DNA from 3 places in the Roseburia sp. genome. Region 3 is predicted to be linked to each of the others. Evidence: predicted binding sites of a transcription regulator. Region 3 holds the regulator's gene; each other region holds the start of a gene.
What was found. Region 3 encodes Rex, which represses fermentation and respiration genes when NADH is low (regulators of the CRP and FNR family bind a similar motif). Its sites were predicted from a motif close to ATTGTTAANTANTTAACAAT; they were not measured.
Positions count from the first base shown of each region.

Region 1: ACDD58_RS13280 (4Fe-4S dicluster domain-containing protein) is a predicted target of Rex. The motif match lies at 1,576-1,595, and genes of this name have one in related genera.
Region 2: ACDD58_RS06085 (shikimate dehydrogenase) is a predicted target of Rex. The motif match lies at 1,833-1,852, and genes of this name have one in related genera.

Region 1 is NZ_JBGLEJ010000005.1:428,216-431,505, reverse strand. Features, by position in the region: gene ACDD58_RS13280 (4Fe-4S dicluster domain-containing protein) at 102-1,550, opposite strand; gene ACDD58_RS13275 (hypothetical protein) at 1,695-2,831, opposite strand; gene ACDD58_RS13270 (fibronectin type III domain-containing protein) at 2,985-3,290, opposite strand, start outside.
Region 2 is NZ_JBGLEJ010000004.1:583,577-586,866, reverse strand. Features, by position in the region: gene ACDD58_RS06095 (LysR family transcriptional regulator) at 1-265, shown strand, start outside; gene ACDD58_RS06090 (LysR family transcriptional regulator) at 788-1,669, opposite strand; gene ACDD58_RS06085 (shikimate dehydrogenase) at 1,925-2,800, shown strand; gene ACDD58_RS06080 (MFS transporter) at 2,871-3,290, shown strand, end outside.
Region 3 is NZ_JBGLEJ010000005.1:669,276-672,565, forward strand. Features, by position in the region: gene abc-f (ribosomal protection-like ABC-F family protein) at 1-1,704, shown strand, start outside; gene ACDD58_RS14510 (redox-sensing transcriptional repressor Rex) at 1,829-2,482, shown strand; gene ACDD58_RS14515 (NAD(P)H-hydrate dehydratase) at 2,569-3,290, shown strand, end outside.

The DNA.
Region 1 (3,290 bases), 240 kb from region 3:
GCGCGCAAACCAAAAATGCCGCACAACCCTTTTACAGGCTGCACGGCATAATAATGCTCACTATTCTGTTTGCTTACCCGCGATGCAATGCTCCGCTCGTCCTACTCGCGGTGCATGGAGAAGCTTTCCATGTCGTAATTCTTTAAGTTGTCATGGATGGTACGGTCATCTGCCTGACCGATCAGGGTATCACGGTTCTTTTTGGAAGAAATCTGATCGTTGAACGCACTTGGACCACCAACGCAGCCGCCCTCGCATGCCATACCTTCAATGAAGTCTTCCGGCAGTCTTGCAGCTTTTAACAGAAGTAATGCTTTCTTACACTCTGCCGCACCGTTTGCCTTGCATACGGTTGCTGCGATCTCATCGTTAGACTCTTTTAAGCTCTCAAGTACTGCAGCTGTTACACCGCCGGAGTTTGCGAAACGTTTACCAAATGTAGATGCTGTCTGATCATCATTTGGACACGGCTGTAACTCAACGCCTTTTGCTTTCATCATTGCACGGATCTCGCTGTATGTTAATACATAATCTGCATTTCCCTCGATCTTCTGATCTGCAACTTCTGACTTCTTGGCAACACACGGTCCAATAAATACAGTGATCGCATCAGGATCTTTCGCTTTGATCAGACGTGAAACTGCGCACATCGGAGATACTGTTGTAGATACACACTCTGCTAATTCCGGATAATGTAAACGCACCATATTTACGAATGCAGGACAGCAGGAAGTAACTTTTTTATTTCCCTCTTTATAAGCCTCAGCCCACTCTTCTGCCTCATAAGCTGCTGTCATATCTCCACCGAGACCTACATCATAGAAATCCGTAAATCCCATCTCTTTCATCGCTTTTTTCCAGCTTGCCATTGTGATATCTGCACCAAACTGACCTTCTGTTGCAGGAGCTGCCATCGCATATACATGTTTGCCTGCTTTTAAAGCCTCGATTACCGGCACAATATAAGTCTTAGAAGCGATTGCACCGAACGGACAGCTGTGGATACATTTACCGCAACGGATACATTTTTCTTTATCGATCACAGAAATGCCGTACTCATTGTATGTAATCGCATTGACCGGACAGCTGAATTTACACGGTCTCTTTAAATGTGCGATTGCATTGTAAGGACATGCCTGTGCACATTTTCCACATTCTTTACACTTGGAAGGATCAATATGGGAACGGTCTCTTCCCGGCTCGATTGCGCCAAATTTACATGCATTGATACATGCTTTTCCAAGACAGTTCTGGCAGTTCTCTGTTACAGTATAACTGGAAATCGGACAGTCCTCACATGCGGAGCTGATAACCTGAACCACATTTCCATCATCCTCTGCGCCCGGTGCTTTACCCTCTGCTAAACGGACTCTCTGACGGATGATCTCCCTCTCTTTATAAATACAACAGCGAAACTGCGGTGTCGGACCTGGAATGAGTTCTGTTGCGATGTGGTCTCTCTCTTCTTCAAGTCTGCCTTCAAATGCAAGCTTTGCGACTGTGTAGAGTACATCGTGTTTGATTTTAATCACATTTTCATCTGCATACATCGTGTTTTACCTCGCTCATCTTATCTTTGTTAACTTTTTAACCATCTTAGACATTATATATTATCTGTATGGAAATTCAAGTACTTCGCATGTTTTTATTGAGAAACACTTTGATTTTTTGCATCTTATTGAAAAAATAACAGTTCAAAATCCAGCAAACTCACCAAATAATCCTAACAATTCAAATCCATTCAATCCCATAAGATCACATTCTTCCCCCGTAATGTCTGTCATTTCACTGCCCTTTTTCACGGAAATTCTACCATTCAGACCATCTTCATCATCGGATTCAAATGTGAGTGTTCCGTCCCCCGCTGCAGGGTTTCCTGTAATAGCAGTCCAGACAGAGTGTGTCTCTTCTCCCTTTAAATATGTGATTTTCATGTTCTGCATCCGGAAGTCACCGCCTGAAAATAAAATTTCCATATTCTGCCTATTTCCATCAATTTCATAATTTACAGCGATCGCAGCCAGCTTATTCCGGAATAAATATACCTTACATTCCATCTCCCCCGCTGCTGATACTTTGTCATAAACCGCCATAAATATTTTCCCGGCAGGATCTTCTGATATTTTTGTCCCATCTCCATATTTTTTCTTCGCAGCTTTCTCTGCGGCATCTAACACATTTTGTACATTATCACTGCTGATCACAAACTGATAGCCCACACAATCTTTTTTCTGACCGTCAATTTCAAATTCCTGTTTTTCGATTTTATTGATCTTAATTTTATTAAATTCTTTCCGTGCTTCTTTTAATATATCTTTTCCAATCTCTTTTTGTTCTTTTCCACCATATAATCCTGCCAGAACCGTATTAAAACGTTCCAGATTCTGTGAACCGATCTTTTTTGCGATATATCCGCTTTGTTTGTTACTGTTATAATCATATGTAAATACTTTCGAACTCAGTGACGGAAACTGTGCTTTCAGTTCCTTGTCATTTAGTACCATTACAAATTCCAAATCCTGCAGCTTATCAAGATCTAACGTTCCCCTTAACTGCTTCTGTGCAGAATCTGATGCATACTCTGCCTGTATCTTCTGTTTCTTCCACTGCCCTTCTATCGAAATGGTATAATCTTCCCCATTCAAACCGTCTGCCACCTGTGGCTGATCCTTGACCGTTTGATACATAGCATATAAAATCTTATCGCTCTTTCTTAAAAAAAATCCATTTTTTATCCCTGCAAACAGCACAATTGCCAGAACTACTATGATTCCTGCAGACAAAATCCATATTTTCTTTAATGATTTCTTATGATCATTTTGTATTTCCATTGTAAGCCTCCATTTTCAGCCTGAATGATCCCGTTATTCTTACACATTCATTTTAATTTACGGTTTATTTTATTCTTTTTTCGTTCACTTGTAAACCAATAAAGCAAAAAAATGCTGCCTCCCATTTACAGGAAAGCAGCCATTTTTATGATCTTATTTTTTTATTTTAACACTCTTTTTTGCACTCCAGTTTCCATATACCTTTTTGCCGTTTACCTTGACATAAGAGCGCATTCTTACATAGTAGGTTTTATTTTTTTTCAGTTTTGTATAAGTTGCAGATGTCTTGCCAGAAGAAATATTTTTCTTTACCAGTCCTTTTTTGAAATTAGAACTCGTTGCATACTGTAACTCGTAACCACTGATGCCTTTTACTTTCTTCCATTTTACAACCATCTTTTTGCCAGATGCATTTTTTACGCTGGTAACAGACGGCTTAGCTGGCGCACTTGCGGCATA
Region 2 (3,290 bases), on a different contig from region 3:
CGACCAGATGTATGAACAGATCAGCGTATTTCCAAAGATCGCCTTTGAAATAGAGGAAGACGGCAGCATGGCAGGACTTGTCGCCCAGGGATTTGGCATTGCAGTCATGCCGGATATTCCAATCTTAAAAACCCTCGACGTCAAAACCCTGACCATCACAAACCCGGAATACGAACGCCATGTCTACCTTGCCACCATGAAAAAACGCTACCTCTCCCCCGTAGCGAAATCCTTTATCCAGTTTGTCACGCAGGAGACAGAGTGAAGCGAAACTCACCAATACAGAAAACAGAGTGAAGCGAAACTCACCGATACAGAAAACAGAGTGAAGCGAAACTCATCGATACAGAAAACAGAGTGAAGCGAAACTCATCGATACAGAAAAACAGAGTGAAGCGAAACTCATCGATACAGAAAACAGAGTGAAGCGAAACTCATCGATACAGAAAACAGAGTGAAGCGAAACTCACCGATACAGTAAAGTCAGTTGTGAGGCGGGAACCCATTTATAAGAAGGTGCTCTGGAGCCGCCGGTACTTAGCGACCGTATTCTGGTCGCTTAGTACCGCTGCGAGCGACAGGCAGCGCAAGCGTGCCTTCGTTAAATGGGTTCCCGCCTCACAATATTCACAGCCTGCAATGAGTTTCGCGTAAGCTGACAGCCGTATTATCAATGGAATGAGTTTCGGGCAAGCTGACAGCCGCATTATCAATGGAATGAGTTTCAGGCAAGCTGACAGCCGTATTATCAATGGAATGAGTTTCGGGCAAGCAGACAGCTGCATTATCAATGGTATGATTTCCGTACAAACTGGATAAACCTCTGCACAGCCGGCAGTTGATATTTTCCCCGCATATATCCCATATATACCGTGTGTGAAAAAGTTTCCTGTGAAATGAGCGGCCTGATGCAGATATCATCCCTGTGAATCGTATCAACATCGGCAACGAGAGCAATCCCAAAGTTTTTTGCCACAAGTGAGGCAATTCCGTTTTCATCCGGAGACTCGCAGATAAAATTCGGGATCACACCGTGGTCATTAAAAAAGTTACGTGTGTATTTGCCAAGACCGGAATGTCTTGCGTATCCAAGCACCGGGTATTTTTCGAAATCCCCGGCTTCAATTTCAGCTTTTTTACCGAGAGGATGTCCTATGGGAAGGATTGCCACAAGGTCCTGCTTTATAATAGGTATAAACTCAATATTTGGTTCATTCGCAGAGTAGGAACCAAAGATCAGATCATAAGAACCTTTCTTCAGACCTTCTATATTCATGGAAGTAATATCCTGAAAAAAATGAAACGTAATATTTTTATTCTGCTCTAAGGAAAGAAAAGCGCGTACCGTATTTGGAATAAATTCACGGGCAAGCGGGGAAACATAAGCAATATCAATATGTCCACCGTTTGTTGCAATCTGCTGCATTTTATTTGAGGCGCGTGTAACATCATCTAAAATCTGCGTGACATGCTCTAAAAAAATCTCCCCGGCTTTTGTGAGCGTGACATTTCGCCCGCGTTTTTCAAAAAGTGTGACACCAAGTTCATTTTCTAAAGCAGCAATGGAACGGCTTAAACTTGGTTCTGAAATATTCATTTTTTCTGCTGCCTGGTTGAAGTGCTGAAGGATGGCTGCTTGGTAAAAATAACTCAATTGATTAAGTGTCATGTATAGATCTCCTTATAAATGATAGATAATATCTATGGATTACAAAATAAAACCATTGTTTTTGTACACATTATATCATGATTAGTACATTAAAACTATTAAAAAAGCATGAAATTGGCATTGGATGTATTGAAAAAAGCGTTGTATAATAATTACATCAGAGGTTGTTAAGTTTTTAACAAAGCGGGCAGGTAATGTTAAAAACATGAAACTAAATAAGAAAATCAAACAAAAAAGAAAAAGGAGAACACTACTATGGCAGAGAGAATCACAGGTCACACAGAGCTTATCGGATTAATGGCTTACCCAATCAGACATTCAAGTTCACCGGCAATGCACAATGAGGCATTTGCATATTTAGGACTTGACTATGCTTACCTTGCATTCGAGGTTGACAACAGTACATTAGAGGATGCGATCAAAGGTCTTCGCGCATTAAAGATGGTTGGTTCTAACGTATCTATGCCAAACAAAACAGTTGTTGGTCAGTATCTTGATAAATTATCACCGGCTGCAGAGCTTTGCGGAGCTGTAAATACGATCGTTAATGACAACGGTGTATTAACAGGACATATCACAGATGGTATCGGATTTATGCAGGCATTAAAAGACAACGACATCGACGTGATCGGAAAGAAAATGACCATCGCAGGTGCCGGCGGAGCTGCAACAGCAATCGAGATCCAGGCTGCATTAGATGGCGTAAAAGAAATCTCTATCTTCAACATTCATGATAAATTCTGGGAGAACGCAGAGGCAACTGTGAAAAAGATCAATGAGAGAACAAACTGCAAAGCTACTCTTTATGATTTAGACGACAAAGAGAAATTAAGAGAAGAGATGGCAGATTCTTACATCTTCGTAAACGGAACAGGTGTTGGTATGAAACCGTTAGAGGGAATGTCCGTTGTTCCTGATAAATCTTTCTTCCGTCCGGAACTGATCGTTGTAGACGTACCTTATTCTCCGCTTGAGACAAAGATGCGTTCCATGGCAAAAGAAGTTGGATGTAAGACAATGAACGGTCTTGGCATGATGTTATTCCAGGGAGCAGCAGCATTTAAACTCTGGACTGGAAAAGATATGCCGATCGAGCATATGAAAGAAGTATTAAACATCAAATACGAATAAAATCCCCCAGTCACATGCGGCGGTATGAAAAAATGCCGCTGCATCACAAACCAAATTGAGGAGAAAATCAATGAACAAAAAATATTTACCGAGCGCACTGATTCTTTATTTAAATTATTTTATCCATGGTGTCGGATGTTCTATTTTAGGACAGGCAGTGATCAAGGAAGCTCTTGCTGCATCCTGGGGTGTGGAAGCTATGGCGATTACAGCTATTTCTGCCGCACTTGGACTGGGAAGACTGATCGCACTTCCATTTGCAGGTCCTCTTTCTGATAAGTTAGGACGTCGTATCTCTACTGCAATCGGAAGCGGTTCTTATGCAGTATATCTGATCGGTCTTGCGCTTGCATTTAATGCAGGAACAAATGGTGGATATCAGATCGCATATATCTGTGCCATCATCGGAGGTATTGCCAACTCTTTCCTTGATACCGGAATTTACCCGGCTGTAGGTGAGATCATTTATAAAGCACCTGGCGTTGCAACA
Region 3 (3,290 bases):
CACAGAACCATTTATGACGAAGTTCTTAATGCAAGAGCTGACATCCTTGAAATGGAACAGAAACTCCGCAATATGGAGTCAGAAATGAATCAGCAGACCGGTGGGGAACTGGAAAAACTGATGGAGGTTTATCATCGTCTGAGCCACGAATTTGAACTGCAGGGCGGATATGCATACCGGAGTGAAGTAACCGGTATTTTAAAAGGACTTGGTTTTTCAGATGAAGATTTGAGCAAACAGATGAGCGAGTTATCCGGAGGACAGAAAACAAGAGTTTCCCTTGGCAAACTTTTAGTCACAAAGCCGGATGTACTGCTTTTAGATGAGCCGACGAACCATCTGGATATGGAGTCGATCCGCTGGCTTGAGAATTTTCTGCGGGCTTACAAAGGGGCTGTTGTGATCGTAGCACATGACCGTTATTTCCTGGATCGCGTTGTCACAAAAGTTGTAGAGATTTTCCAGCATAAAGCGTATGTATATCAGGGAAATTACTCGGATTTTGCGAAGAAGAAAGCAAAAGTCCGTGAAGATCTGTTAAAACAATATTATAATCAGCAGCGTGAGATCAGACATCAGGAAGAAGTTATCACAAAGTTAAAATCGTTTAACCGTGAAAAATCCATCAAGCGTGCGGAGAGCCGCGAAAAGATGTTAGACAAGATAGAACGTATTGAAAAACCGGTTGAGGACAATACAGACATTAAGATCGTGTTAGAGCCAAATGTGGTCAGCGGAAATGATGTCCTTACGGTGTCAGGTCTTGCAAAATCATATCCGCCGGTTACATTGTTTTCGGATATCTCATTCGAGATTAAACGTGGGGAGCGGGTAGCACTGATCGGCAATAACGGAACCGGGAAAACGACCATCTTAAAGATCATCAATAATCTGATACAGGCAGATGGTGGTACGGTAACACTTGGTTCGAATGTTCACATTGGATATTACGATCAGGAACATCAGCTTTTACATATGGATAAAACCATATTTGAAGAGATCTCAGATGCTTATCCAGAGCTGAATAACACAAAGATCCGCAATGTACTGGCAGCCTTTTTATTTACAAATGATGATGTGTTTAAGCGGATCTCAGATTTAAGCGGTGGTGAAAGAGGCCGTGTCTCCCTGGCAAAACTGATGCTTTCAGATGCTAATTTTCTTATTTTAGATGAGCCGACAAACCATCTGGACATTACATCCAAGGAAATTTTGGAATCTGCATTAAACCAGTATACAGGAACGGTATTTTTTGTTTCACATGACCGCTATTTTATCAATCAGACAGCAACAAGAATCCTGGAGCTGACAGGTGAAACAATTGTAAATTATATCGGAAATTATGATTATTATCTGGAAAAACATGATATTATGACGCAGTTGTATGTGAAACAGCCAGAAACTTCAGATGTGCAGCCTAAGAAACAGGATGATGCCGTTAATAAGCTCGACTGGCAGGCACAAAAAGCAGAGCAGGCAAGGATTCGTAAAATTGAAAACAGTTTAAAAAAAGCCGAGGAAGAGATTGCCGCACTTGAAAGTGAAATAAGCATGATCGATGAAGAATGTGCAAAGCCGGAAAACGCAGTTAATTCCGCAAAATTAAATGAGCTTGCAGCAAGACAGCAGGAGTGCAGGGAACGACTGGAAACCTGCTATGAAACCTGGGAAGAGCTGTCAATGCAGTTAGATGGAACTGATTGATGATATTTCCTGACAAAGCAGAAAATATCTTATTGAAAAAAGATAGTTAAATTTTTCACACATTGACAGACACAGGGGAAATCACTATAATAAACGAGAGAACGTAAGAAAGGTGGAACCTTTTGTGCAGGAAAAAGAAATATCACAGGCAGTTATCCGGAGAATGCCGCGTTATTACCGCTACCTCGGAGAACTCTTAGATGCCGGTGTAGAACGTATATCATCCAATGATCTGAGTAAACGAATGAATGTGACCGCATCCCAGATCAGACAGGATCTGAATAATTTTGGTGGTTTTGGCCAGCAGGGTTATGGTTATAATGTAAAGTTTTTATATGAGGAAATCGGTAAGATATTAGGTTTAAATGAAAGACACAATATTATTGTGGTGGGTGCAGGTAATCTTGGACAGGCACTTACAAACTATGTGAAATTTGAAAAACTTGGTTTTGTGATCATAGGACTGTTTGATGTAAATCCTGCATTGGACGGTGTGACCGTGCGTGGAATCAAAATCCGCATGCTGGATGAATTAGAGAGTTTCTGTGCAGAAAATCAGGTGGATATTGCGGCGCTTACTATGCCAAAGGAAAAGGCTGATGCCATTGCAAACAGACTAGTCGGACTTGGAATCCGCGCAATCTGGAATTTTGCGCATGTAGACCTGGAGCTCATTGATAAAAATGTTGTTGTAGAGAATGTACATCTTTCCGACAGTTTGATGCAGTTATCTTACAACATTGTCAGAAACAAAAAAGCAGAAAAAAACGGCAACTGAAAAGGGTGCCATAAATTCAGGAAGCAATTAGCTGCCGCACAGATCTTTGTGCGGCGTTTTTTGCTTATAACAGGGGGCTTATTATCATGAAGTATCTTGTAAACAGCAGGGAAATGCAAAAATATGACGTAAATACCGTTTTACATTTTAAAGTTCCGGGACTTCTTCTGATGGAGCATGCAGCAATAACATTTGTAAATGAACTCCATAAGCAAAAGGTTGATCTCTCAGAAGTTCTTATCGTATGCGGCAGCGGAAATAATGGTGGAGATGGTTTTGCGATCGCCCGCCTTTTATTTCTGGAGGGACATACTGTTACAGTTGTTTTTGCTGGAAATAAAGATCATTGCTCGGAGCAAAACAGAATCCAGCAGGATATTTTAAATGCATATGGTGTTCCTGTCTATACGGATTTACCGGAACAGATCAGACCAACAACTGTCATAGATGCACTATTTGGTGTAGGGTTGTCGAGAGACGTGACTGGTACTTATGCAGATATATTATGTTGTATGAATACACTTCCGGGAGAAAAAGTGGCAGTGGATATTGCATCCGGAATTTCTGCAGATACAGGTGCTGTCCTTGGTATGGCATTTCGTGCAGATATCACGATCACATTCGCATTTGCGAAATTAGGCAGTATTCTCTGGCCGGGAAATGAATATGCCGGCAGAGTGATCGTATGTGATATCGGTATCACGAAAGAAAGCTGGCTGGGAGAGACACCGTCAGTAATGGCATTGGAAACGAAAGATTTATTGCTGCTCCCGGAGAGAAAAAGTCATTCTAATAAAGGAAGCTATGG